DNA from 2 places in the Microbacterium sp. NFH-22A-Y genome. Region 1 is predicted to be linked to the other one. Evidence: predicted binding sites of a transcription regulator. Region 1 holds the regulator's gene; the other holds the start of a gene.
What was found. Region 1 encodes LexA, which represses DNA repair genes until DNA is damaged. Its sites were predicted from a motif close to TCGAACANNTGTTCGA; they were not measured.
Positions count from the first base shown of each region.

Region 2: the regulator LexA is predicted to act here: its motif matches at 7,956-7,971, upstream of L0965_RS02260 (HNH endonuclease signature motif containing protein).

Region 1 covers NZ_JACBGF010000004.1:89,632-103,872, reverse strand. The annotation lists gene L0965_RS15215 (amino acid ABC transporter permease) at 1-505, opposite strand, end outside; gene L0965_RS15210 (amino acid ABC transporter permease) at 502-1,149, opposite strand; gene L0965_RS15205 (glutamate ABC transporter substrate-binding protein) at 1,222-2,136, opposite strand; gene L0965_RS15200 (amino acid ABC transporter ATP-binding protein) at 2,201-2,989, opposite strand; gene L0965_RS15195 (RNA methyltransferase) at 3,078-3,878, opposite strand; gene rplT (50S ribosomal protein L20) at 3,953-4,333, opposite strand; gene rpmI (50S ribosomal protein L35) at 4,364-4,558, opposite strand; gene infC (translation initiation factor IF-3) at 4,635-5,300, opposite strand; gene L0965_RS15175 (DUF1844 domain-containing protein) at 5,534-5,932, shown strand; gene L0965_RS15170 (SseB family protein) at 5,945-6,742, opposite strand; gene priA (bifunctional 1-(5-phosphoribosyl)-5-((5-phosphoribosylamino)methylideneamino)imidazole-4-carboxamide isomerase/phosphoribosylanthranilate isomerase PriA) at 6,726-7,472, opposite strand; gene hisH (imidazole glycerol phosphate synthase subunit HisH) at 7,534-8,202, opposite strand; gene hisB (imidazoleglycerol-phosphate dehydratase HisB) at 8,199-8,810, opposite strand; gene L0965_RS15150 (histidinol-phosphate transaminase) at 8,865-9,971, opposite strand; gene L0965_RS15145 (LysM peptidoglycan-binding domain-containing protein) at 10,029-10,451, opposite strand; gene lexA (transcriptional repressor LexA) at 10,728-11,393, shown strand; gene L0965_RS15135 (hypothetical protein) at 11,396-12,412, shown strand; gene L0965_RS15130 (TIM-barrel domain-containing protein) at 12,422-14,241, opposite strand, start outside.
Region 2 covers NZ_JACBGF010000001.1:495,785-510,025, reverse strand. The annotation lists gene L0965_RS02300 (TetR/AcrR family transcriptional regulator) at 1-128, shown strand, start outside; gene L0965_RS02295 (carboxylesterase/lipase family protein) at 101-1,564, opposite strand; gene L0965_RS02290 (site-specific DNA-methyltransferase) at 1,578-2,471, opposite strand; gene L0965_RS02285 (biotin/lipoate A/B protein ligase family protein) at 2,450-3,499, opposite strand; gene L0965_RS02280 (alpha/beta hydrolase) at 3,536-4,417, opposite strand; gene L0965_RS02275 (DHA2 family efflux MFS transporter permease subunit) at 4,471-6,090, shown strand; gene L0965_RS02270 (MarR family winged helix-turn-helix transcriptional regulator) at 6,121-6,567, shown strand; gene L0965_RS02265 (MFS transporter) at 6,579-7,901, shown strand; gene L0965_RS02260 (HNH endonuclease signature motif containing protein) at 8,128-9,570, shown strand; gene L0965_RS02255 (GNAT family N-acetyltransferase) at 9,657-10,268, shown strand; gene L0965_RS02250 (glycoside hydrolase family 2 TIM barrel-domain containing protein) at 10,294-12,783, opposite strand; gene L0965_RS02245 (TetR/AcrR family transcriptional regulator) at 12,780-13,457, opposite strand; gene L0965_RS02240 (ABC transporter substrate-binding protein) at 13,649-14,241, shown strand, end outside.

The DNA of each region.
Region 1 (14,241 bases):
CCGCCTCGCTCTGGCCGCGCGGCAGCGACTCGACGCCGGCGCGGATCACCTCCGCCAGGACCGAGCCGTTGTACGCGACGAGGGCGATCACGACCGCCCAGTACGGCTCCATCCGGATGCCGATGACCGGCAGACCGTAGTAGAGCAGCATCATGAAGACGAGGACGGGGACGGCGCGCAGGATCTCGGTGATCCAGCCGACGGGCACCCGGATCCACGTGTGCGCGGACAAGCGCCCGATCGCGAGGACGAAGCCGAGCACGAGCGCACCGGCCGCCGCCGCGGCGAAGGCCGCGAGCGTCGCGAGCGCGCCGTCGAGCAGCCGCTGCCAGATCGTCGCGTACGTGAAGATCTCCCATTTGTCGGCGGAGAACTGTCCGGTCGCGGCGAAGCGCCAGATCACCCACCCGGCGATCGCGAGGACGAGCAGGATCGTGGCGAGTCCCAGCACGCGGTTGCGGGCGACGGCGCGGGGACCGGGGACGTCGTAGAGGACGGAGCTCATCGTGCGACCTTCCATCGGCGTTCCATCGCTCGCTGCAGCCACGCGAGCAGCAGCACCAGGGCGACGAAGATGACCATGACCCACAGGAGGGTGACGAGCTGGTTCTCGCCGCGCTCGCTGAGGTTGCTGCGGACCGACCCCAGGTTGAGGACGGAGAAGCCGGCGGCCACGGTGGTGTTCTTCAACAGCGCGATGAGCACGCTCATCATCGGCGGGATGACCGAGCGGGTGGCCTGCGGCAGCACCACGAGCGTCATCACCTGACCGAAGGTGAGACCCAGCGCGCGGGCGGCTTCGGCCTGACCGACCGGCACGGTGTTGATCCCGGAGCGCAGCGTCTCGGCCACGTAGGTCGCCGTGTACACGCCGAGGGCGAGCGTCGCGAGCAGGATCGCGTCGATGCGCTCCCGCAGCAGGATCGGCAGGCAGAACGCGAAGAAGAACATGACCAGCGTCAGCGGGGTGTTGCGGATCCAGTTGACGTAGACGGCGCCCACCGCGCGCGCCGCCGGAATCGGCGAGACGCGCATCGCGCCGACGACGAAGCCGAGCACGAGCGCGAGGACGCCGCCGCCGAAGAACAGCACCAGCGTGCCGGTGAGGGCCTCTCCCCACAGGTCCAGGTTGTCGGTGATGACCTCCACCGCTCCGCCTTCCGTCGTTGTCGTCGTGGTCGGGTTCCGGCGGCGGCGCCGCAGCGCCGCCGCCGGGGCGGATCAGTCCGCCGCGTCGACCTGCGGCTGCGTCGCCTTCACGCCCGAGGCGCCGAGGTTCTTGTCGAAGATCGCCTGCCAGGTCGATCCGCCGTCGGTGAACATCGTGTTGATGAACGTCTGGAAGGCGGTGTCGCCCTGCGCGATGCCGACGCCGTAGCGCTCCTCGCTGAAGGGCTCTCCGACGACCTTCAGCTGGTCGGGCGCCTGCGCGGCGTATCCGATGAGGATAGCCTCATCGGTGGTGACGGCGTCGACCTGGCCGTTCTTGAGATCTTCGACGCACGCGGAGTAGGTGTCGTACTCCTTCGTCTTGGCCTGCGTCTCCTCCTTGATGCGCTGGATCGAGGTCGAGCCCGTGGCCGAGCAGACGGTGTCGTCCGCGGTCAGCGCGTCTTTACCCGTGATCTTGTCGTTGTCGGCGGCGACGAGCAGGCCCTGACCGGTGATGAAGTAGGGACCGGCGAAGGAGATCTGCTGCTTGCGCTTGTCGGTGATCGAGTAGGTGCCGACGTAGTAGTCGATGTCGCCGTTCACGAGCGCCTGCTCGCGGTTGGCGGAGGCGATCGCCTGGAACTCGATCTTGTCCTCGTCGTAGCCGAGCGACGCCGCGATCCACCGCGCGATGTCGACGTCGAAGCCGCTGCGCGTGTTCGTGACCGGGTCGAGGTAGCCGAGACCGGGCTGATCCTCCTTGACGCCGACCTTGACGACGCCGGCGCTCGTGATCTTGTCGAACGTGGGGCTGCCCTCGAGCGTCACATCCGTGGCGACCGTCCACGGGGTCTCGGCGGCGCCGCCCGCGCCCTCCGTCGCGCCGGGCTCTGCACCCGGGGTGCCGCTGTTGCACGCCGTGAGGGCGAGGGCCGCGACGGCCAGACCGGCGAAAGCGCCGGCGATGCGATTCTTCTTCAGCATGTGATCCTCCTGTTTCGTATCCATCTCTCGTTGACCGCGCCGGTGCCGGGCGCGGACGTCTTCATCAGTGCGTGATCAGCTTGGAGAGGAAGTCCTTCGCGCGGTCGCTCTTCGGTGCGGTGAAGAACTCCTCGGGCCGGGCCTGCTCGACGATCTGCCCGTCGGCCATGAACACGACGCGGTCGGCGGCCTTGCGGGCGAACCCCATCTCGTGGGTGACGACGATCATCGTCATGCCGTCCTGGGCGAGGCCGACCATGACGTCGAGCACCTCATTGATCATCTCCGGGTCCAGCGCGCTGGTGGGCTCGTCGAAGAGCATCACCTTCGGCTTCATCGCCAGCGCCCGCGCGATCGCGACGCGCTGCTGCTGACCTCCGGACAGCTGAGCCGGCAGCTTCGCCGCCTGGTGGCCGACGCCGACGCGCTCGAGGAGGACCTTCGCCTCCGCCTCGGCATCCGCCTTCTTCATCCTCTTGACCTTGATCGGCCCGAGAGTGACGTTCTCGAGGATCGTCAGATGCGAGAACAGGTTGAACGACTGGAAGACCATGCCGACGTCGGCGCGGAGCGCGGCGAGGGCCTTGCCCTCCTTCGGCAGCTCGGTGCCGTCGATCGAGATCGTGCCGCTGGTGATCGTCTCCAGCCGGTTGATCGTGCGGCAGAGCGTCGATTTGCCGGAACCGGACGGCCCGATGACCACCACCACTTCGCCGCGGTTCACCGTCAGGTCGATGTTCTTCAGGGCGTGGAAGTCGCCGTAGTGCTTCTCGACCGCATCGATCACGACCAGGGGATCGCCTCGACGGACCGTGATGTTGGACGTCGCCGGAGCCGGGTGGGGAGTCGACATGCGGGCCAGCCTAGGCAGATCACCTCGACGTGGCACAACTTATGCACAGGATCTTGACCGAGTCGTGACCGACCCGCGACAATGCGCGTCAGCGCCCTCCGCGCTGCGCGAAGGCGGTCTCGTACAGGCAGACGCTGGCCGCGGTGGCGAGATTCAGGGACTCGGCGCGCCCGTAGATCGGGAGGCGCAGCGAGAGGTCCGCAAGGCCCAGCGCGGCGTCTTCGAGGCCGCGCGCCTCGTTGCCGAACAGCCAGGCGGTGGGCTCGGCGAGCACCTCGCGGCGCGCGAGGAAGTCGTCGCCCCCGACGTCGGCGGCGACCACCCGCATCCCCGCGGCGTGGGCACGCTCGACGGTCGCGGACAGCTCGGCGCCGACCGCGACCGGCAGGTGGAAGAGCGACCCGGTGGTGGCCCGCACGACCTTGGGATTGTAGGGATCGACGGTGCGCCCGGTGAGCACGACGGCATCCGCGCCCGCCGCGTCGGCGGCGCGGATGATGGTGCCCAGGTTCCCGGGATCGCGCACCTCCTCGCAGATCGCGATGAGCGTCGGGGATGCCGCGAACACGTCCTTCAGCGACGTCGGCGACTGGCGCGCGACCGCGACGATGCCCTGCGGCGTGACGGTGTCGGCCATCGCGTCGAGCACCGCCTCCGTCGTGAAGACGATCTCCAGCCCCGCGTCGCGCGCGGCGTCGCGGATGTCCTGGTGCCGCTCCATCGCCGTGGGCGTGGCGAAGAGCTCGACGAGGGTGTCGGGGCGGAAGGCCAGCGCCTCGCGGGCGGCCTGCGGCCCTTCGAGCAGGAACAGCCCGGTCTCCTGACGTGCACTGCGCTTGGTCAGTTTGGCGACGGCGCGCACGCGCGGAGAGCGAGGGTTTTCGAGCACGCTCTCATCCTAGAGAAGAAGAAGGGGTGTCCCCCGTTCGGAGGACACCCCTTCTGTGTGCTGTGTTGCGGTGATTACGCCTTGGGCGCGTTCACGTCCGCCGGCAGCGCCTTCTTGGCGGTCTCGACGAGCGACGCGAAGGTCTTCGGCTCGTTGACGGCCAGCTCGGCGAGCATGCGACGGTCGACCTGCACGCCGGCCAGGCCCAGGCCCTGGATGAAGCGGTTGTAGGTGAGGCCGTTCGCACGGCTCGCGGCGTTGATGCGCTGGATCCACAGGCGGCGGAAGTCGCCCTTGCGCTTGCGACGGTCGCGGTACGCGTAGACCAGGGAGTGGGTGACCTGCTCCTTGGCCTTGCGGTACAGGCGCGAACGCTGACCGCGGTAACCGGAGGCGCGCTCGAGGATGACGCGACGCTTCTTGTGGGCGTTGACGGCCCGCTTGACTCTAGCCATTTTCTTCTACTTTCTCGTCTGCGTCAGCGCTCAGATGCCGAGGAGCTTCTTGGCGACCTTCGCGTCGCCGGGAGCCAGGATCTTGTCGGCCGACAGGCGGCGCGTGCGCTTGGTGGGCTTGCCCTCGAAGTTGTGGCGGAGGTTCGCCTGCTGCTTCTTGATCTTCCCGCTACCGGTGACCTTGAAGCGCTTCTTGGCACCCGAGTGGGTCTTCTGCTTCGGCATGTCTCTATCCTTCGTTGTGGTTCCCGCGGGGCGGGAGCTCGTGGGGCCGACGCGGCGGGGCCGCGGGCCGGGCGACCTACTCCGCGGGAGCGGTCTCGGCGGGGGCGGACTCGGGCTCGGCGCCCGGGGTCGTGCGCGCCTGGCGCACCGCCTCCTTGTTGGCAGCACGCTGGGCGTTCTGCTCGGTCTTGACCTCGGACTTGTTCTTGTGCGGGGCGATGACCATGACCATGTTGCGACCGTCGATCGTCGGGTTCGACTCGACCGTGCCGTACTCGGCGACGTCCTCGGCGAACTTGCGCAGCAGACGCACACCCTGCTCGGGACGCGACTGCTCGCGACCGCGGAAGAGGATCATGGCCTTGACCTTGTCACCCGACTGCAGGAAGCCCTCGGCGCGCTTGAGCTTGGTCGTGTAGTCGTGAGCCTCGATCTTCAGACGGAAACGGACCTCCTTGAGGACCGTGTTGGCCTGATTGCGACGCGCTTCCTTGGCCTTCTGGGCGGCCTCGTACTTGAACTTGCCGTAGTCCATGATCTTGACCACGGGCGGCTTCGAGTTGGGGGCGACCTCGACGAGGTCGAGATCTGCTTCCTGAGCGAGGCGCAGCGCGACCTCGATGCGGACGACGCCGACCTGCTCACCCGCGGGTCCGACGAGGCGGACCTCGGGAACGCGGATGCGGTCATTGGTGCGGGGATCGCTGATGCGGAACTCCTTAGTCGTACGGGTGGGTGCCACCGGACACAGGGATGTGTCTCGGGCGGAAGATCGTCACGTCCACCCCGCACGACGCGCACGTCGGCTTCGTTCCTGCACCCTCACCCGCAACGGATCCCGTCGTGGCGGCCCCGTCGGACGGGGCGGAGTGCGTGACCCGGTAGCCTGGAGCGGCAAGCGCGGGTGGGATGTGATCCTCTTTCGATCCGGAGCAGAACACTCCGGCGCCCGCACAGTCTAGCAGAGAGCAGCACGTGGACACGATTCCCTCCTCCCCCGACCCCCACGAGGCCGAACGGCTCGCCCGATGGGAGGAGCGCGAGCGCGCCGCCGCGGCGGCGAGCCGCGACATCGCCGACGTCCCGGCCGTCGAGGTGATCACGACGGCGGCCGTGCATCTCATGAGCGCCGCGGCCGTCAAGACGGGACTGGCCGACGACCCGGCCACGCAGCTCGACCTGGATGAGGCCCGCAAGCTCATCAACGCCCTGGCGGGTCTCATCACCGCCGGCGCTCCGGAGATCAGCGACATGCATGCGCGGTCGCTGCGCGACGGGCTGCGCTCCCTTCAGCTCGCCTTCCGTGAGGCATCCGTCATCCCCGATCCGATCGGCAAGGGACCGGGCGAGAAGTGGACGGGCCCAGTCACCTGACCGGCGACACGGTCAGCCGCGGACGAGCTTGACCGTCAGGGAGTCGACGAGCACCGCGATGCGGTCGTCCGCCGCCCAGCGGGCGGCGAGGCGCTGCAGGATCGCGTCGAGCTGCGTCTGGTCCAGACCGTCGACGAGGTGCAGGCGCACGATCAGCTCCGGTCCGCGCAGGCGCGCCTCCGGGTCGCCGCTGGCCACCGAGAGGTCGAGCACGCCGAGCTCGGCGCCGATCGACGCGTGCAGACCGGCCATGACCTCGGGTGACAGGTGGGCGGGCTCCCACGGCAGCGCCTGACCGATCGCCCACACGGCGGGTCGGCGCAGCACGAACTCGGTCGCGGATGCCGGGTCGATCACGATCAGGTCGGTGTCGTCGGCCGCGGCCGACAGCGCGGTGCGGATGCCGTCGGCCGGCACCGGCCGCGCCTTCGGGTCCCACGCGGCCATCGTCGCGACGGACGTGAACACCGGCAGCACCGTGCGCCCGTCCGGTCCCGCGACGGTCACGATCGAGAGCTCCTGCGTCTTGTCGACGAGGTGGCCCGACGGTGCGACGCCGACCTCCCCCGCCTCGGCGACCAGGGGGATGAGCAGCCGAGCCGAGCGGTAGGCGTCGACGACGGCGACCGCGTCGCCGCTGCCGTCGCGGAACGCGGTCAGTGCCGCCAGCAGCGCGGGATCGGCCGATCCGTCGTCACCGGCGTGCGGGTTCGCCTCGAACGAGCGCCCCTCCCAGGGCACGCCCGCCGAGTCGGCGGCGCAGGAGTGGCCTCCCGCGCCGTCCCCGGGCCGTTCAGCCTGCGGCGACATCCAGCGCCTCGGCGAGCGTGAACGCGCCCGCGTACAGGGCCTTGCCCACGATGGCGCCCTCGACGCCGAGCGGCACGAGCTCGCGCAGCGCGGCGATGTCGTCGAGGTTGGAGATGCCGCCGGATGCGACCACCGGCTTGACCGTGCGCGCCGTGACCTCGCGCAGCAGCTCCAGGTTCGGTCCCTTGAGCGTGCCGTCCTTGGTGACGTCGGTGACGACGTAGCGGCTGCAGCCGGCGTCCTCGAGGCGCTCGAGCACCTGCCAGAGGTCGCCGCCGTCGCGCGTCCAGCCGCGCGCCGCGAGGGTGGTCCCGCGCACGTCGAGGCCGACCGCGATCGCGTCGCCGTAGCGGCCGATGACGTCGGCCGCCCATTCGGGGTTCTCCAGCGCCGCCGTGCCGAGGTTGATGCGCGCCGCACCGGAGTCCAGCGCCGCCTCGAGCGTGGCGTCGTCGCGGATGCCGCCGGACAGCTCGACCTGCACACCCTTGAGCTGCTTGATGACCTTGCGGAGCACGGCGGCGTTGCTGCCACGGCCGAAGGCGGCGTCGAGGTCGACGAGGTGGATCCACTGCGCACCGTCGCGGGCCCAGGTGAGGGCCGCCTCGACGGGATCGCCGTAGCTGGTCTCGGTGCCGGCCTCGCCCTGCGTGAGGCGCACGGCCTTGCCGTCGGCGACGTCCACGGCGGGAAGCAGGATCAGTTCAGGGGTCGACGCGAAATCGTTCATGGCTCCAGGAAGGGGTTCAGTGACCGCGCACTGCGGACACGGTGACACACAAGCAGAGAGACTACCGGGCCGACGGCAACGCCGAGATCCAGTTGCCGAGCAGACGGATGCCGGCTTCGCCGCTCTTCTCGGGGTGGAACTGGGTCGCCGACAGCGGACCGTTCTCGACCGCCGCGAGGAACGGCGAGCCGTAGTCGCACCAGGTGAGCGCCGGCTCACGGAACGGCCGCGTGACCTCCAGCGTCCAGTGCTGCGCCGCATAGGAGTGCACGAAGTAGAACCGCTCGTGCTCGATGCCGCGGAACAGCGTCGTCCCCTCCCCCGCGCGCACCGTGTTCCATCCCATGTGCGGCAGCACCGGGGCGTCGAGTTCGGTGACCGCGCCCGGCCACTCGCCGAGCCCCTCGGTCTCCTCGCCGCGCTCCACCCCGTGCTCGAACAGCACCTGCATGCCGACGCAGATCCCCAGCACGGGCAGGCCGCCGGCGAGGCGCCGCTCGATGATCTCGTCGCCGCGGGTCGCGCGCAGCGCGTCCATCACGGCACGGAAGGCGCCGACTCCGGGCACCACGAGGCCCGCGGCATCCTGGATCAGCCCGCGATCCGCCGTCAGCCGCGCGTCCGCCCCGGCGGCGACGAGCGCCTTGACGGCGGAATGGACGTTGCCGGATCCGTAGTCCAGCACCGCGACCAGCGGTCGCGTGCCGACCTGCGCGTCGCCGTCCGTCACAGGGCTCCCTTCGTACTGGGGATGCCGTGCACGAGCGGATCCTGCGCCTTCGCCTGGCGGAACGCCCGGGCGAACGCCTTGTACTCCGCCTCGGCGATGTGGTGGGGGTCCCGCCCGCCGAGGACCGTCACGTGCACTGTGAGCCCGGCGTTGAAGGCCAGCGCCTCGAAGGTGTGGCGCACGAGCGAGCCGGTGAAGTGGCCGCCGATGAGGTGGTGCTCGAAGCCGACGGGCTCCCCCGTGTGCACGAGGTAGGGCCGTCCGCTGATGTCCACGACGGCCTGCGCGAGCGCCTCGTCGAGCGGCACGAGCGCGTCGCCGTAGCGCGAGATGCCGCTCTTGTCGCCCAGCGCCTGCCGGATCGCCTGGCCGAGCACGATCGCCGTGTCCTCGACGGTGTGGTGGGCGTCGATGTGGGTGTCGCCGGAGGCGCGCACGGTCAGATCGGTGAGCGAGTGCTTCGCGAACGCGGTGAGCAGGTGATCGAAGAACGGGACCGTCGTGTCGATGCGGCTCTGCCCCGACCCGTCGAGATCGAGCTCGAGCTCGATCGTGGACTCGCTCGTCGCGCGCCGGAGGGAGGCGATGCGGGGGGCAGAAGTACTCATGCGCCGAGTCTACCGAGCGCCCGCGCGACCGCTTCCGCGTGTTACCGGCGCGTGCTACCGCGCGGTGGCTCCACCCGGGCCCAGCGAGGCGAGCGCGTCGAGGAACGCGGTCGACTCCTCCTCGGTGCCGGCCGTCACCCGCAGGCTGTGCGGGATGCCGACGTCGCGGATGAGGACGCCCCGGTCGTAGAGGGCCTGCCACGTGGCGGCCGGGTCCTCCACGCCCGCGAAGAGGACGAAGTTCGTCCAGCTCTCGAACGGGCGGTAGCCGAGCGCGTCGAGGGTCGCCGAGATGCGGTCGCGCTGACCGACGATGTCGTCGACCATCGCGAGCATCGCGGGCGCGTGCCGCAGCGCCGCGGTCGCGGCGGCCTGGGTGAGCGCGCTGAGGTGGTACGGGAGGCGCACCAGGCGCAGGGCGTCGATCACGGCGGGGTCGGCGGCGAGATAGCCGACACGGGCACCCGCGAACGCGAAGGCCTTGCTCATGGTGCGCGACACCACCAGACGCGGACGATCGGGCAGGAGCGTGAGCGCCGAGCGCGAATCGCGCGGCGCGAACTCCTGGTACGCCTCGTCGACGATCACGATGCCGGGCGCCGCGTCGTACACCGCCTCGATGACGTCGAGGCCGAGCGGGGTGCCGGTCGGGTTGTTCGGCGCGCAGAGGAAGACGATGTCCGGCTGGGCGCGCTCGATCTGGGCGGCGGCGTCCTCCGGGGCGAGGGTGTAGTCGACGCCCCGGGTGCCGTGCGCGTAGGTCGCCCCCGTCGCCCGCGTCAGCAGCGGGTACATCGAGTAGGTGGGAGCGAAGCCGAAGGCGGTGCGTCCCGGACCTCCGAAGGCCTGCAGCAGGTGCTGGAGGACCTCGTTCGACCCGTTGGCGGCCCAGATCTGAGCCGCCGACAGGCCGTGACCCAGATACTCCGCGAATCCCTCGCGCAGAGCCGTGAACTCCCGGTCGGGGTACCGGTTCACCTCGCGCAGCGCGCGCGCGACGCTGTCGAGGATGTCGTCGGCGACGTCCTCCGGCACCGGGTGGGTGTTCTCGTTGACGTTCAGCGCCACCGGCAGCGGCGCCTGGGGCGCCCCGTAGGGTGTCAGCCCGCGCAGATCGTCGCGGAGGGGAAGGTCATCGAGTCGGACGCTCACCCTGAACATCGTAGACGGCGCACTGCACGGCGCGGCGCCCCGAGAGGGCTCCCGGCGCCGGGAGCATCAGCGCCCGGCGCTGTACTCCGCCGGGATCGCGACGCTCTGGCCGATGTCGAGGCTTCCCGACGGCAGCGCGTTCAGCCGCATGATCGCGTCGACCACGTCGCGCGGATCGGCATCGGGCGCGACGGCGTGCGCGATCGACCAGAGCGTGTCACCGGGCTGCACCGTGACGTGGGCGAAGGAGACCCCGGAGCCGTTCTCGTTCGAGGCGAGCGCGCCACCACCGGACAGGATCGCGATGCTGAGGGCGATCACCGCGGGCACGGAGGCGAGCAGCGCGAGGACCCGCCGACCCCGTGCCGTGAGACGCAGTCGCGTCGGGGCGTTCGTCGTGCGGGCGTTCGTCGCGCGGACAGTCGTCATCGGGGTCGCCGCGACGAGACGGCCGCGGGGCGAGGCGCCGAGGATGTCGATCGTGGTCATGGGTTCCTCCTCAGGACGGGTGTCTCCGGGTGTCGAGAGATTCGCATCCGATCCTCGGCCGGGAGGGCCGGATGCGAATCTCTCTTCCGAATGTATCTTCGATGGTGTTCGGGTGTCAAGCACATGGTTCTCGCAGATGAATCGAAGGCGACACGCGGGCGCGTGCCGGTCGAGGCTGCGAAAACCGGATACGGTTTCGACAAGACGACCCCATCACCTACCTCCGACATTCGAAGGCCACGCCTTCGGGGGGACGCGATCGAAGGAGCGCGCGACATGGCCGAGAAGCCTCAGACACGCAGGCGGAAGAGCCTCAGCGACAAGCAGCTGAAGATCCTCGAGGTGATCCAGACCTCCATCGCCCGCCACGGCTACCCGCCGAGCATGCGCGAGATCGGCGATGCCGTCGGACTGAAGTCGCTGTCGAGCGTGACCCATCAGCTCAACCAGCTGGAGCTCAGCGGCTACCTGCGCCGCGACGCGGGCAAGACCCGCGCGATGGAGGTGCTCATCGACCTGCCCGGCGCGGCCGCGGAGAACCCCGCCGACCTCGCGCCCGCCCTCGGCGATGCCGCCCTCGTGCCGCTCGTGGGCCGCATCGCCGCCGGCGTGCCGATCACCGCCGATCAGCAGGTCGAGGAGATCTTCCCGCTGCCGCGACAGCTCGTGGGCAAGGGCGACCTGTTCATGCTCAAGGTCAGCGGCGAGTCGATGATCGACGCCGCCATCTGCGACGGCGACTGGGTCGTGGTGCGCTCGCAGCCGACGGCGGACAACGGCGAGATCGTGGCGGCGATGCTCGACGGCGAGGCCACCGTCAAAACCTTCCGCCAGCGCGACGGCCACACGTGGCTGCTCCCCCGCAACTCCGCGTTCGAACCGATCCTCGGCGACGACGCCGTGGTGCTCGGCCGCGTCGTCGCGGTTCTGCGCGCCGTCTGAGGATGGCCACCGCGCGCGGGGTGGCGTCGACGGCGGTGATCGTCGTCGCGGCGGTCCTGCTGCCCCTGTCGATCGTCAGCGGATGGGCGCGGACGCAGCTCGTGGACGAGGACGCGTTCACGGCCACCCTCGCGCCGCTGTCGCAGGCCGTCGAGGTCCAGGACGCCGTGATCGCGGCATCGACGACGGCGATCGATGAGCGGCTCGACACGGCGGCGCTGACCGGCACGGTCATCGACGGCCTGATCGACCTCGGCATGGGCGACCGCGCGGCGCAGGCGCTGCGGCGCCTGGAAGGCCCGGCGGCGACGGCGCTGCAGCAGCTCGTGCACGTCGCCGTGGCCGACGCCGTGCGCTCGGACGCGTTCAGCACCGTCTGGGAGCAGGTCGTCCGCCGCTCCCATCGGGCGCTGACCGTCGCGGCGACCTCCGACGGCGGCGGCGTCGTCGTGCAGACGGCCGACGGCCTCGGCATCCAGATCGGCGCGATCGTCGCGGCCGTCGAAGAGCGCCTCGTCGCGCAGGGCGCTCCGCTGGCTCCGTTCATCCCCGAAGTCGACCACGTCGTGATCATCGGTTCGGGTGACACCCTTTCGGCGATCCGGACGGGCTACGCCTTCGGCGTCGCTCTCGGCGGGTGGATGCCGGTGGTCACGGCCGTGCTGTTCATCGGCGGGGTCGTGCTCGCGCGACGCCGCGCCGCCGCTCTCGCCCGGGCGGGCATCGCCGCGGGGATCGGGTCGGCGATCCTGCTGATCGCCGCGGGGGTCGGCCGCCCGTGGGTGGCGTCCTCCGCGACGCAGGCGGACTTCTCCTCCGCCGCGGCGCTCGCGATCTACGACCGGCTCCTCGCCGGCGCCGTGGGCACGGCCGTGGTGGTGCTCATCGTGGCCCTCGTCCTCGTCGGAGCGGGCTGGCTCGCCGGCGCCTCGCAGCGCGCCGTGGCGCTGCGCCGCCGCGTGGCCCACCGGTGGGCTCACCGCACGGACGAGGCAGCCGCCGACGAGCCCACCGCGTGAGAGACGGCCTCAGTCCTCGTCGCGGTGCGGCTCCCGCTCCGGTGCGAGGACCGGCGCCAAGGCGACCCACGCCTCGGCGCGGACGAACACCGGGACGGCGTCCCGCGCCGACACGTCGACGGTGACCACGCGTCCGCCGGTCAGCGCCGCGCCGGTGCGCGCCTCGACCCACGATCCGGACGGCAGGTACACCGGCCACTCCCGCGCCCCGGGCTCGAGCACGGGGGCGACGAGCAGGTCGCTGCCCAGCATCCACTGCAGCGGATGCCGCCACACGGCCGCATCGGTCGGGTGGTCGAAGTACAGGGGGCGCATCATCGGCACCGACGAGGAGACGGCGCGCGCCGCCGCCTCGGCGAGGTACGGCACGAGGCGCTCGCGCAGCCGGACGAGCGCGCGCACCTCGGGGATCACCGCCTCGTCGCCCGTCCGCTCGGCGATGTTCCACGGCGTGCGGTCGTTGGAGGGCAGCCGGTGGTGGTTGAACTCGGAGTGGTACTGCATGATCGGCACGAACACGCTCGCCGCCATCGCCCGCACGTACAGTTCCGCGTCGGGGATGGGACCGGAAAAGCCCGCGATGTCCCAGCCCCAGTAGACGATCCCGCAGGATGCCGCGGAGAGCCCCGCGAACATCGACCAGCGGAACGCCTCCCACGTGGAGTTCTCGTCTCCCGCCCAGTACGCCCCGTGCGCGGGTGAGCCGGTGAAGCCGGCGCGACTGAAGGTGACGGGAGCCTTGCCCGCCGACTCCAGCAGCCGACCGTACGCGGCGGCGTACGCCACGGGGAAGCGGTTGTTGGCGACGTCGCCGGACGAGCCGTCGAGGTAGACGAGATCCTCGCCCCACGCGTGCTCGCCGCCGTCGGTCTTGAAGCCGTCGATGCCGACCTCCTCCACGAGGTAGCGGCGCTTCTCGGTCCACCACGCGGCGGCACGCTCGTCGGTGAGGTCGGGCATGAGCGAGAGCGGGAACCACCACCCGCGGTTGCGGTACGGCCGCAGCGTCCCGTCCGGAGCGCTCTCCCGGATGACGACGCCCTCAGCGAGCGCGGCGCGCGCGTCCGCGGCCGCCTGGCCGGTGGGATGCGGGCGGAGCTTGAGCAGCGGGATCTGCCACAGGTGCACACGCACGTCGTGCGCATGCAGCGCGTCGACCATGCCCTTCGGGTCGGGCCAGGCGCCGTCAGCGGGGAAGGTGAAGTCGGCCAAGCGCATCGGGCCGCCGTCCTCGCGCACCGCGTACTGCGCGTCGCGGAAGATCGTGAAGCTCTTCTCGTCGCTCCATGCCTCGATCACCACGTTGCGCACGGGGATGTCGTGCTCACGGTGGAGCGCCATCTGGCGCTCCACCTCGGCCTGCGTGTTCCACTCGTTGCCACTGGCCCACAGCCCGAACACCCAGTCCGGAAGGACGCGGGGGCGTCCGGTCTCCGCGAGGAAGGCGTCGAGCACGGTCGTGGGATCGCCCGTGTACAGGGCGAGCGAGAGTGCGGCCGGCGCGCCGGAGGCGGCATCCACGTCGGCCTCGATCACCAGGCGATCGGAGACCTGCTCTCCGATGTCGAACCACACGCGACGCGACGTGCGCACGTGCAGCCCCCAGCCGGCGCCGCCCACGACGTGCGCGAACGGCATGGGCAGGTAGGTGCGCCGGTGCGCCCCCTGGCTCTTGTACTGCTCGAACACGACGGCGTCCAACTGCGCCCCGCGGTGATCGAGCGCGTCGTAGCGTTCACCGAATCCGGTGACGTGCTCCCCCGGCGCGAGCGGGAGGGCGAAGCGCAGGCGGTGGATCCGCTCGCCGTCGTCGAGCACCTGGAGCGTGC
Region 2 (14,241 bases), on a different contig from region 1:
TGCAGTGGCTCGTCGATCGGGAGGTCGACATGAGCGTTCCCATCGAGGCCCTGTTCACGCTGCTGTCACCGCCGGACGGCATCGACGACGGCGGGCGCGGTCAGCGCAGCGGCGCGAGCGACGCGTAGGCGCCGGCGCGGTCGGCGACCGGCACGTCGTACACGCGGGCGGTGCCGTCGCTCCCCCAGCGCGCCCACGCCGGCTCGCCGCCCGCCACGAACCCCACGGCATCGGCGTGCACGGCATCCGCGAGCCCCTGCGGCGGGTGGGGGCCGGCCAGGGGCTCGACCTGCTCGGCGTCGAGGCAGTCGAAGAAGAACGGCACGTCGAGGCAGTGCTCGGCGAAGCCGAAGACGCCCGAGGGCCACGAGAACCGGTACATCCACGTCGGCGCCGCGCCCCGCCGGTCGGCGAGCTCGACGTTGCGCAGCCGGAACATCCGGTCGGTCACGTAGCGGCCCGCGATCCGCGCGGTGCCGCGGGCGGCCACGTCGGCATTGGCCGCCAGGTACGCGCGCCGCCGCTCACGACCGAGGCCCAGCCGGCCGAGCACGATGGCCCGCGGCACCCAGCGGAGCGTGCGCGCGGCACCCGCCAGCGCCATCGTGAACTCGTCGTCGGTCGTGCCGAGCACGAGCGGCTTGTCGGCGCCGACCCCCGCGGCCAGCGCCTCGCCGGTGGGCCGGGTCAGCAGGTCGCCGTCGATCTCGGGACCGAGCGAGAGCCCCTCGCTCAGCAGGGCACCGACGGCCCGGGGATCGATCGCCGTCGCCTGCTTCTGCAGGGCCAGGAGGCGCTCCTCGTCGATCGACGCGAGACCGTCGCGATCGGCCGTCACGCCCGCGGCGCGCGCGATCCCGGCGGTCAACGCCCGCGCACGCTCCGGGGCGACGTCGCCGAGCGCCGCCGACATCGACCACGCCCGATGGAACAGGTGCTGCGCCGCCGGCATCCCGAGAAGGGTCAGCACCGCACCGCCGCCGGCCGACTGTCCCGCGATCGTGACCCGCGCGGGATCTCCCCCGAACGCGGCGACGTTCTCCTGGACCCACTCCAGAGCGGCCAGCCAGTCGCGCACGCCGCGGTTGGAGGGGGCACCCGCGATCGCACCGAAGCCGTCGACCCCGAGGCGGTACGAGATCGTGACCGTGACGACGCCGTCGCGCGTGAAGCGGCGTCCGTCGTACCAGGGGCTGGCCGGCGATCCGGAGAAGAACCCGCCGCCGTGGATCCACACCAGCACGGGGAGCCCGGCCGCGCCGGGATCGGGGGTGAAGACGTTGACGTTCAGCGTCGACGATCCGGGGATGCTCGGCTCGGGGATCAGCGTGATGCCCGGGTCGCCGCGCTGCGCGGTGGCGCCGAAGACGCCCGCGTCGCGCACCCCGTCCCACGCCGCGGCGCGCACCGGCGCCGCGAAGCGCAGGTCGCCGACGGGCGGCTCGGCGAAGGGGATGCCGAGGAAGGCGGCCGACCGCGTCCCGTCGGCGTCGACCCGCCAGCGTCCGCGAACGCGTCCGGCGGACAGGGTGGTCTCGGGATCGTCGTGCACGCCACCGATCATGGCACGCCCGCCCTCAGTCGTCGCCGATCACGGACGCCCCGGGGATGCGGCGGCGCATGACGGCGATCGCCTCCGGATTGTCGTCGACGAGCACGGCGTGGCGTCCGAGCGCGGCGCACACCGCGCCGGTCGTGCCGCTGCCGGCGAACAGGTCGAGGACGCGGTCGCCGGGACGGCTGGACGCCTGCACGATGCGCCGCAGGATGCCCTCCGGCTTCTGCGTGGGGTAGCCGGTCTTCTCGCGCCCGCTCGTCGGGACGATCGTGTGCCACCAGACGTCGGTCGGCAGCTTGCCGCGCGCGGCCTTCTCGGGGGTGACCAGTCCGGGGGCCATGTAGGGCTCGCGGTCGACCGCCTCCGCGTCGAAGACGTAGGACTTCGGGTCCTTGACGTAGACGAGGATCGTGTCGTGCTTCGTCGGCCAGCGCCGCCGGCTCTTGGCCCCGTAGTCGTACGCCCAGATCAGCTCGTTGAGGAAGCACTCCCGCCCGAAGAGGGCGTCCAGCAGCACCTTCGCGTAGTGGGCCTCGCGGTAGTCGAGGTGCAGGTACAGGGTGCCGTCGTCGGCCAGCAGCCGCCAGGCTTCCCGCAGGCGCGGCTCGAGGAAGTCCCAGTAGTCGTCGAAGCGGTCGTCGTAGCGGCGCAGGTCGCCGCGCAGGCGCGCGTAGCTGGTGCCCCGGAAGCCCGCCTTGACCTCCCCGCGCACGCCGTCGCGGTCGGCGGACTCGATGGCCTTGCCCTGCCGCCGCCCGGTGTTGAACGGCGGATCGAGGTAGATCAGGGTGAAGGCGGCATCCGGCAGCGCCCGCGCGAGCGCCAGGTTGTCGCCCCGATGGATCTCGACCGTGCCCGGCTGGATCTCGACCGTGCCCGGCTCGGCGGCCGTCACGGCACCCGCTGCAGCCACGCGTCGGTCGAGAACTTCTCGGCGACCAGCGCCTCCGCCTCGGCGTATTCCTCTTCGGTGATACGTCCGGGCTCGGCTCCGTAGAGCGTGGAGAAGGTCTGCACGAACCGTTCGATGATCGCCTCGCGCGGAAGCCCGGTCTGGCTGCGGAGAGGATCGACGCGCTTCGCCGCCGACACCGTGCCCTTGTCGCTCAGCTTCTCGCGGCCGATGCGCAGCACCTCGGTCATGACCTGACCGTCCATGTCGTACGACAGCGTCGCATGGTGCAGCACGCCGCCGTTGGCGAGCCGCTTCTGCGCGGCGCCGCCGATCTTGCCCGAGGGCGAGGCGATGTCGTTGAGCGGCTGGTAGGTCGCGTCGATGCCGAGCGAGCGCAGCGCCTGCAGCACCCAGTCGTCGAGGAAGGCGTACGAGTCGGCGAAAGTCAGACCCGCGACCAGGGATGCCGGGACGTAGAGCGAGTAGGTCACGATCGAGCCCGCCGCCATGAGCATCGCGCCGCCGCCCGAGATGCGCCGGACGACGTCGAAACCGTGGCGGGCGGCGCCCTCCGGGTCGACCTCGTTGCGGTACGACTGGAACGACCCGATGACGACCGCGGACTGGTCCCACTCCCAGATGCGCAGCGTCGGGGTGCGGCGGCCGTCGCCGACCCGGGTGGTGAGCACCTCGTCGAGGGCGAGGTTCATCGCCGGCGAGACGGCCTTCTCGTGCACGACCTCCCACCGGAAGTCGCGCCAGCCGGGCGCCGTCACGAGCGCGCGCCGCACGGCGGTGCCGACCGCCTCCGGGGTGAACCCCAGCAGCTGCGCCCCCTCGGGCAGGGCCCCGCGGACGGCGGCGGCGATGCCCGCGGCATCCGTCTCGACAGCAAGGCCCGTGACGGCCGCATCGATGTCGGCGAGGGCGTCGTCGGGCTCGAGGAAGAAGTCTCCGGCGAGGTGGAAGTCGGCGATGCGCCCGTTGTCGACCTCGAGATCGACGACGACGAGCTTGCCGCCCGGAACCTTGTATTCCCCGTGCATGTCTCCAGCGTACGAGGTCCGCGCCCGACGGTGTCCTCAGCCGCGCGCGGGGAAGCGCCGGTCGAGCCACGCCCGCAGATCGGCGATGACGTCCTCGCGGGTGACGTCGTTGAAGACCTCGTGCCGCACGTCCGGGTAGATCAGCGTCGTGACGTCGGTGAGCCCCGAGCGGGTGCGGTAGGCGTCGGCGAGGCGGTGGATGCTGCGGGGTCCGCCAACGGTGTCGTCGCGGCCGACCATGAGCAGCACGGGGACGTCGCGCGGGAGGTTCTTCGCCGGCTTGCCGATGAGCCGCAGGGTGTCGATCGGGCCGAAGAGCCTGGCCAGCGGCTCCGACGTGGTCAGCGGGTCGTCCAGGAAGGCACGGCCGACGGCCAGGTCGGAGGACAGCCACTCGGAGCCCAGGGCATCCGGAGCCTTCCACGGCGCGTTGAGGTCACCCGAGTTGAGCGATCCCGGCCAGCGCAGCGCCGAGCCGGTGAGCACGACGGCGTCGTAGGCCTCGGGGTGGTGGTTCAGCAGCATCTGGGCGAGGAAGGAGCCCCAGGAATGGCCGATCAGGATGAGCGGCAGGTCGGGGTTCTCGTCGCGGATGATGCCGGTGAGCTGAGCGCACGCGGCCTCGGCGGCGCGCAGGCCGCCGGGTCCGAGCCGGCCGAGCCGGCGGGCGTCGCCGTCGTGCTGCGCCATGCCGGTGCGGCCGTGTCCGCGGTGGTCGTCGGCGTAGACGATGTAGCCCGCCGCGGTCAGGGCCGCCGCGACGTGCGCGTAGCGTCCGGCGTGCTCCCCGACGCCGTGCAGCAGCTGCACCACGCCGCGGGCGACGGGATCGTCGGGCCCCGGCACGTAGACATCGAAGACGATGCGGATGCCGTGGGAATCGGTGAACGAGCGTTCTTCGCGCCGCGCCGCTGCCATGGTGCGAGTCTAGGGGTTGGGATTCGCCAGATAGCTAGATAAGCTAGCCATTCATGAAGGACGTCACGTCTCGTCGGTGGTTCGGTCTGGTCTTCATCAGCCTCGCCGTCGCGCTCATCATCGTGGATTCGACGATCGTCAACGTCGCGATCCCCGCCATCGTCACCGATCTGGTCATCTCGTCGACACAGGTGCAGTGGGTGCAGGAGGCCTACACCCTCGTCTTCGCCTCACTGCTGCTGCTGTTCGGGTCGCTGGCCGACCGCATCGGCCGGCGCCGGCTGCTGCTGATCGGCGTCGTGCTGTTCGCGGGCTCGTCGGTCGCGGCGGCGCTCGCCCCGACGGGCGACCTGCTCATCCTCTCCCGGCTCGTGCAGGGCGTGGGCGGGGCGATGATGCTGCCGAGCACCCTGTCGCTGCTGAACGCGACCTTCCACGGCCGCGAGCGCGGCATCGCGTTCGCGGTGTGGGGGTCGACGATCGGCGGGATGGCGGCGGTGGGCCCGCTGCTCGGCGGCTGGCTCACCACCTCGTTCTCGTGGCGATGGGCCTTCGGCATCAACATCCCGCTCGGGATCATCATCGCGATCGGCGTCCTGTGGGCGGTCGCGGAGTCGCGCGCCGCGAACGCGCCGTCCCTCGACGCCGTCGGCGCCGTGCTGTCCGTCGTCCTGTTCGGCGCCCTGGTCTTCGGGCTCATCGAGGGGCGCACCCTCGGCTGGTGGGAGGTGAACGACGCCTTCACGGTCGGCGGCTGGAGCTGGCCCCTCCCCCTGTCCCCCGTGCCCCTCGCCTTCCTCCTGGCCGCGCTCGCCGCCGTCGCGTTCGTGACGTGGTCGCGACGTCAGGCGCGACGCGGCCGGCCGACGCTGCTCGATCCGCGCCTGTTCTCGATCGCGACGTTCCGCAGCGGTAACATCGCGGCGCTGGTCGTCGCCCTCGGCGAGTTCGGCATCATCCTGTCGCTGCCGCTCTGGCTGCAGTTCGTCCTGGGCTTCGACGCCCTCCAGACCGGACTGATCCTCATCGCCCTGGCGGCCGGCTCGTTCGTCGCGAGCGGGTTCGCCGGGGCGTCCAGCGGCCGCATCAGCCCGGTGCTGATCGTGCGTGCGGGCCTCGTCGCCGAGATCGTGGGCGTCGCCGCGGCCGGGCTCGTCGTGGGCTGGGATGCCGGGACGCAGGCGGCGTGGCTCTGGCTGCTGCCGGCCCTGTTCGTCTACGGCTTCGGCGTCGGCCTGGCGACCGCGCAGCTCACGGGCGTCATCCTCCAGGACGTGCCCGTGGAGCTGTCGGGCCAGGGATCGGGCACGCAGTCCACGGCCCGGCAGGTCGGGTCGGCGCTCGGCATCGCGATCCTGGGCACCGTGCTGTTCTCCGGCACCGCCGGCATCCTCTCCTCCGCGCTCGACGCGCGCGGGCTGCCCGCGCAGGAGCGGGATCAGATCGTGTCGGCCGTCGTCGACAGCTCCGGCGGGACGATCGCGGGCCTCGCCGCGAACCCCGAGACGGCTCCGATCGCGCAGGACGCGAAGGCGGCGTTCTCCGATGCCACGCGGTTGTCGGCCTTCACCGCCGCCGGCTTCCTCGTGATCGGGCTGCTCGCGACGATCCCCCTCGGGCGCGAGGGGCGGCGGGACGAGGAGATGGAGGAGATGGAGGATGCGGATATTTAGCATGACTAATGAGCTATGCTAAATATCGGAATGAGCACCGACACCACCCCCGCCGCACCCGAACTGTCCACCGCCGCCTCCGATCTGCGGATGGCGACCTTCCGCCTCGCGCGACGTCTGCGCTCGCAGCGCGCGGTCGACACGATGAGCGACGGCCAGTTCGCCGTGCTCGCGGCCCTGTCGGTGCACGGCCAGCACACCCTCGGCGAGCTCGCCGACCGTGAACGGGTCTCGGCGCCGTCGATGAACCGCACCGTGAACGGGCTGGAGGAGTCGGGCTACCTCACCCGCACCGCCGACGCGGACGATCGCCGCAAAGTGAACATCGCGCTCACCGACACCGGCCGCGCGGTCGTGGACGAGACGGTGCGCCGCCGCGACTCGTGGCTCGAGCAGGCCCTGTCCGAGCTCACCGACGAGCAGCGCGACCTCCTGAGCGCCGCGGCCGAGCTGATGCGCGAGGTGGCCGCGCGATGAGCTCCTCCGCGATGTTCCGCTCCTTCTCCGTCTTCAACTACCGCGTCTGGTTCATCGGCGCCCTCGTCTCCAACATCGGCGCATGGATGCAGGCCACGGCGCTCAGCTGGGTCGTCCTCACCCAGCTGACGCACAACGACGCGGGCGCCATGGGCGTCACGATGGCGCTGCAGTTCGCCCCGCCGCTGCTGCTCGTGAGCGTCACCGGCTGGGTCGCGGACCGCTTCGAGCGGCGCCGCCTGCTGATGGTGACGCAGGGATCGCTCCTGGTGCTGGGCGCGACCATCGGCATCCTGGTCCTCAGCGGCGTCATGACGCTCCCGCTCATGTACGTGTTCGCCTTCGCGCTCGGACTGGTCGCCGCGTTCGACAACCCGGCGCGGCAGGCGTTCGTCTCCGATCTGGTCGACCGCGAGAACGCCTCGAACGCGGTCGCGCTGAATGCGGCATCCTTCAACGGCGCCCGCATGATCGGGCCTGCCGTCGCCGGCATCGTGATCGTCGCGGTCGGCACCGGCTGGGTGTTCCTCGTGAACGCCGTCACCTTCCTCGCGATGATCGTGGCCCTGCGCCTGATCCGCTCCGAGGAGCTGGTGCCGCGGATCACGGCGCCGGGGGCGTCGCGCCTGGCCGACGGGTTCCGCTACGTCGGCGGGCGCCCCGACCTGGTCGTCACGTTCATCATGGTGTTCCTGCTCGGCGCCTTCGGCATGAACTTCCCGATCTTCGCCTCGACGATGGCGCTCGAGTTCGGTCGTGACGCCGACGGCTACGGCCTGCTCAGCTCGATCCTCGCCATCGGCTCGCTCGCGGGGGCCCTGCTGGCCGCGCGCCGCGATCGCGCGCGCATGCGCCTCGTGATCGTCGGCACGGGGATGTTCGCGGTCGCGGGCACCGTGTCGGCCTTCATGCCCGACTACTGGCTGTACGCCCTCACGCTGATGTTCACCGGGTTCGCCGTCGTCACGACGCTCACCACCGCCAACGGCTACGTCCAGACGACGACCGATCCGGCCCTGCGCGGCCGCGTGCTGGCGCTCTACATGGCGATCCTCATGGGCGGGACACCCATCGGCGCCCCGATCGTCGGCTGGGTCGCCGCGGAGTACGGCGCCCGCGCCGCCATCCTCCTCGGCGCCGCGGCGGCACTGGTCGCCTTCGCGATCGGGTTCGGCTGGCTCCTCTGGTCGGGCCGGCTGCACCGCCACGAGTCGCGCCGTTTCGCCCTCTCCCTCGACGAGACGCGACCGCTGACCGTCGTGGCGCCCGAGGAGTTCAGCGACGAGGTCGCCGGGACCACGCCGATCTCACTGCCCGACCCGACGCGGCGGTAAGCGGCGGATGCCGCGAGCCCACGGGGTCCGGCATCGATGTCGCTCTTGCGTGTTTCGAATGTTTGTTCTATAGTGGGGTGAAGAAACCCCGCGCGTGCCCACCTTCTGTTGCGGGTCCTGTCCTCCGGTTGATGCCGGGTCAGGGGTGATGATGCACGCGCTGATCGATCCGCCGTCTTCGGTGTCGTCCCCGGCTGAGCCTGGATGGCCCGGGTTGGATGCCGTGGTGGCCGGTGTCGTGGATGCGCGTCGTCGGGCGGCTGCAGCCCAGGCGGCGGAGGCGAGGCTCCTGGCCGATGCCGTGGGGCTGGTGGCGGAGCGGACGGCGTTGCTGCGTCAGGAGGCGCAGCAGCGGGGTGGGTCGGTGCGGGCGTCGGATGCGGATCTGCCGTTGCGGGAAGTCGCGTTGGAACTCGCGATGGCGCTCCGGGTGTCGGATCGGGGTGTGCAACGGCGGATGTCGGAGGCGTACCTGTTGACGACCCTGTTCCCGCGGACGTTTGAGGTGTGGGCGGGCGGGGAGATCGATGCCGCTCATGCGTGGGCGATCAGCCGCACCGGCACGCTGTTGACGACCGAGGAAGACCGGGGACGGTACGAGACCCTCGCTCTGGAGGCGGCCCGGTCGGAGTCGCCTGCGCGGATGACTGCGGCGGCGAAGGCGATCGCCGCGACCATCGACCCGACTGCGTTCACCGAGGCCGCGCAGCGCGCGTATGAGGAACGCTCGGTGCGGTTGTTCCCGTTGGAGGACGGGATGGCCAGACTCATCGCGGACCTTCCCGCACCCCTCGCCCATGCCATCCACGACACCCTGACCGCGCGGGGTCGGGCGATCCTCGATCAGACCGACGAGGACAGCGACGGTGAGGCGGATGTCACCTCCCGCCCGCGAACGGTGATCGACGACGCCGGTGTGCGCACGACTGCTGCCGGGGGCGCAAGCGACACCCGCCGTGGCGAGACGCTCATCACCAGTCGCGCGCCCGCCACGGGCCCCGCCCGCCCCACCGACGTGACCTGCACGACCACGACCACGGCAACCGCCGTGAAGGACTCTCGTACGCTCGATCAGGTGCGTGCGGACATCCTCACCGACCTGCTCCTGACCGCCACTGCCTCCACCCGCGCCACCGGCGCGGGAGCGGAAGCGGTGACGGCGCAGATCCAGGTGACGGTCCCCGCTCTGACCCTCGCCGGCGACCCCGACGGAGGCCCGGCCCTCCTCACCGGGTACGGGCCCATCGACCCCGCGATCGCCCGCCGCTTGGCAGGGCTCGCCCCCGGCTGGGATCGGGTGTTCACCGACCCGGCCACCGGCATCCCCGTCGCCGTCGACCGGTACCGACCCAGCGCGGAAATCCGCCGCTACCTGGCTGCACGGGATGAACGCTGCCGCACCCCCGGCTGCACCCGCCCCACCCACCGGTGCGACCACGACCACACCACCCCCGCCAGCCACGGCGGCCACACCGCCCCCGACAACCTCGCCCACCTGTGCCGCCGCCACCACACCGTCAAACACCACACCGCCTGGCAGGTCCGACACCTCGGCCACGGAACCCTCCAATGGACCTCACCCACCGGACGACACTACGAAGACCGCCCACCCAGCCTCGTCAGATTCGTCCCCACAGCCGCCACACCGGCCGAGCCACCACCCTTCTGACGCCGCGCGTCGCGGGCGCCTCGGGCGTGTTGTTCGAGAGTGGTGGGGCTCGATGTCGAGGTGAGCGGGAACCATACGATGGGAAAATGGACTTCCTCGCCGCTCCAGTTCTCGGCAACGAGTTCGTGCGTGTGGAACCGCTGAGCGCGGCGCATCGCGCCGACCTGGTCGACGCCGTTCGAGTGGGCAACGTATGGGAAGCCTGGTACACCCACATCCCCTCGCCGGACGAGATGTCGGGGACCATCGAGAAACGTCTCGCCGCGCACGCCGAGGGCTCGATGGTTCCGTGGGCTGTGATCGATGCCGCCTCCGACCGTGCCGTCGGCATGACGTCGTACCTGAACATCGAGCCGACGAATCGACGCCTGGAGATCGGAGGCACGTGGCTGGGCAGGAATGCGCAAGGGACAGGGATCAACCCCGCCGCCAAGCTGTTGCTGCTGAGTCGCGCGTTCGACGATCTGGGCTGCGGGGCGGTCGAGTTCCGCGCGCACTGGCACAACCGACAGTCCCGCACTGCGATCGAGAAACTGGGCGCGAAGCAAGACGGCGTGTTGCGCAACCACACGGTCTTCGAGAACGGGACCATCCGCGACACGGTCGTGTACTCGATCATCGACGGGGAATGGCCGACCGTGAAGTACGGCCTTCAGGAGCGCCTCAATGCCCTCCGCTCCACCGAGAGCTCGCGCTAGCAGAGGCAGGTTCCCGCAACACTCCCTACCGCGACTGCGCGACCAGTCGCCGCACGACGGGGGCGTATCCCTCCGCCGACACGGTGACCGTGATCTCTCCCTCACCCGTGGCGCGCACCACGGCGAGCGCCCGTCCGTCGTGCGTGCGACGCGACGGACCGGCGAACGACTCCGTCGTCCGCGCACGGCTCGACCCGAGCGCCGCCAACTCGCCCGCGCCGGTCACCTGGACCGTCACCTCCGTGTCGCGGTCGCACACCACGGCGCCGTCCGCACCGGTATCGGCACTGGCTTCAGCGGCATCCGCGAGCTCGATCACGAGATGGGCCAGGCCGCCGTCGGCGTCCACGGCATCCTGTTCGGCACGAACGCGCAGCGCGAGCGCGCCCGCGGTGACCAGGTCGGTGCGACCGACCTCCGCCCCGCCCCGCCACGCGATCGCCACCAGCCGCCCCGGGCGGTAGTGCGTCTCGAACCGCGCGATGAGCGGCCGCGGGTCGCCCACCGGCGCCCGGCCGATCAGGCGGTCGCCGTCCGCGTCGACCAGACGCAGCTCGACCTCCTCGGCATCCGCGTACACGTCGACCGTCACCGGCGCGCCCGCCTCGACGGCCCACGACCACGACGACACGACGTCGTCCCACGACCAGGGCGTCTTCTCCACCGGCCGGCCGTGGTGCGCGGGCCGGTGCACGGCGATCGCCGGCGCGCGGCGCAACCCGAACGCGATCTCCCGGTAGAAGGATGCCGGGGTGCGCCGCCCCGTCAGATCGATGTCGCCGCACTGCGCGAGCAGATACGGGTACGGCCCGGCCGTGCCGGTCGAGCGGTACCCGTCGACGTCGGTGTACTCCACCCGACCGATGCCGGCCTCGCCGACGTAGTCCCACCCGGTCCAGGTGAAGTCGCCGATGACGTGCGGCAGCCGGCGCACCTGCTCCCACAGGTGCGCGATGCGGTCGGGGAAGGTCTCCGAGCCGACGATGATGCGGTCGGGGAACAGCTCCGCGTCGAGCTCGTAGCGGACATCGCCGTAGTTGAAGCCGACGACGTCGAGCACGGCGGCCGACTCCTCCGTGGAGCGGGTGATCAGCTCCGACGCGTTCGCGGCGGCCATCTGCGCGCCGAGTCCGGCCATCATCGTGTTCGGGTCGGTCGCGGCGATCTCGCCGAGGATCTCCGGCAGCCGCTCCATGTTCGCGATCACACCGTTGATGCCGTTGGTGACGTAGCGGGTCGGGTCGAGACGGCGGAACTCCTCGGCGATGCGCCGGCTCCACGTCGCGCCGTGCGGCGTCGCCAGCTCGAGGATCTCGTTGCCGATCGAGTACAGGATGACGCTCGGACGGTTGCGGTCCTTCGCGACGAGCGCGGCGACCGACGCGGACCACCGGCCGTCGAAGCCGACCGACGCGTCGAAGCCCGTCTTGGCGCGCGTCCACACGTCGCTCAACTCGTCCATCACGAGCATGCCGTGTCGGTCGCAGGCATCCAGCAGCGCCCGGGAGGCGGGGTTGTGCGCGCTGCGGATCGCGTTGAACCCGGCATCCTTCAACAGCCGCACGCGCCGGTCTTCGGCGTCGGGGTGCGTGATCGCCCCGAGCGCGCCGTTGTCGTGGTGGACGCACGCGCCGCGCAGATCCACCACGACGCCGTTGATGCGCAGACCGTGCTGCGGGTCGAGCTGCAGGCGCCGGATGCCGAAGCGGACGGCATCCTCGTCGAGCACCGCACCGCCGCTCTCCACCTCCTCCTCCGCCGCCTCATCGGCGAGCGTCATCCGCACCTCGTGGAGGGCGGGATCGTCGGGCCCCCACAGCGCGGGGCGCTCGACGATCAGGCGCGCCCGGGCGACGGCCGACGCCCCGGGCAGCACCGTGACGGGCGCGTGCGTCGCGGCGACCGTGCCTCCGCGGGGATCGACCAGCTCCCAGCGCAGCCGGAGCGTGCGGGTGTGACGCGTGAGGTTCGCGACGCGCGTGGCGACCTCGACGACCGCACGCTCGGCATCGATGTCGGGGGTGGTCACCGTCGTGCCGTCCAGGCTGAGATGCACGGGGTCGGCGACCACGAGGTGGACGGGCCGGTAGATGCCGGCACCCGTGTACCAGCGACTGTCGCGATGGGCGCGCGCCTCGACCGTGATCGTGTTGGTGCGACCGAACCGCAGGAACGCGTCGACGGCCACCGTGAACGCCGCATAGCCGTCGGGCTGATGGGCCGCGAAGTCGCCGTTGACGTAGACGACGGCGTCGCGGTAGACGCCCTCGAACTCGATCGTGACGCTCTTGTGCTCCCACGCGGCGGGCACCTCGAAGGAGCGCGCGTAGACGAACACCCCGCCGGGGATGTAGCCGGTGTGGACACCGCCGTCGTTGTCGGCGCCGCGGGGAAGATCGCGCAGCGCATCGTGCGGGATCGCGACCGGCACCGGCGCCGTCGCCGCCTCCCGGCTCTCGAACGCGGCGAGCTTGGGCGCGACCGTCCACCCCTGGTGGAAGGGCAGCCGGATCACGGGGCGACGTCCGGCTCGGCACCCATCCGCGCGTCGAGGATCTGCTCCAGCGCGTCGAGGTCGTAGCCGCGCACGAACCCGCGGAAGAACTCCGCGAGCGCCTCGGCCATGTCCGTCGACGTCGGGTCGAGCAGCCACTGCACCTGCAGGCCGTCCATGAGCGCGGTGGTCGCCACCGCGGCACGGAAGGGATCGATGGTGCCGATCAGACGTCCGTCGGCCTCGATCTTCCGGAAGGCCGCCGCGATGCTGGAGCGGACGTACTCGTAGCGGCGCAAGAAATAGCCGTGCGCGGGGTGCGACGGCGACGTGGCCTCGGCCGACAGGGTGCAGAAGAGCTCGATGACGCCGGGGATCGAGGCGTTGTAGCGGGCGAGCTGCACGAGCGCGCGCAGCGTCTCGACCCCGTCCTCGTCGTCGAAGTCGACGACCTTGCGCGACTGCTCGTCGCGGTGGTCGAGCACCGCGAGCAGGAGCGTGCTCTTGTTCTTGAAGTGGTGCAGCAGGCCGGCTTCGCTCATGCCGACGCGCTGCGCGATCTCCCGGAGGGATCCCGCCCGGTAGCCGCCCTGGGCGAACACCTCCAGCGCCGCATCGAGGATCGCGTTGCGCGTGACCTCGCTCTTGGCGTATTCGCCGCGCTGTGCGCGTCGCGGTGTCGTCGTCTCGGTCATCGTGACCATCGTGCCCCATCCCGGTCGCCGCGGTTCGGCGCCGTCGGCACCAGTGTGCACGGTTTCATAACGAAAACCTAGTAGTCGTTAGATATTTGACTTCAAAACCTAGTGCTCCTTCGGATTTGCTGCTAGCGTCCCCCGACAGGGCGGTCCGCAGGGGTATCGCCCACCCGAGAAAGGGACCAAGGATGTTCCGTTGGAAGGCCACAGCAGCCCTCGCGGTCGTCGCTGCACTCGCACTCACCGGCTGCGCCGGTGGCGGGGAATCCGGCGGCGGCAGCGGGTCGAGCAGTGAGCGGGCAGACCGCCTCACCCTCATCACGATCGCCGCCCCCACGAGCTACGACATCGGCGCGGGCGCCGAATGGGGAAACCGCAGCGAGTACTTCGAGGCGGTGTTCGACACCCTCCTCCGACAGGACTCGAAGGGTCAGCTCCAGCCCAACCTGGCCACCGAGTGGTCCTACAACGACGACAAGACGGTCCTCACGCTCACGCTGCGCACCGACGCGACCTTCACCGACGGCACGCCCGTCGACGCGAAGGCCGTCGTCGCCAGCCTGGAGCGCTTCCGCGACGGCACGTCGCCGCAGGCGGGAACCATGAAGGGCAACGTCTACGCCGCCACCGACGACCACACGGTGACCATCACGCTCACCGCCCCGAACCCGGCGCTGCTCAACTCGCTCTCGCTCGCCCAGGGCCTCGTCGCCGCCCCGTCGTCGTTCACCGACGCGGACGTGGCCACCAAGCCGGTCGGATCGGGCCCCTACATCCTCGA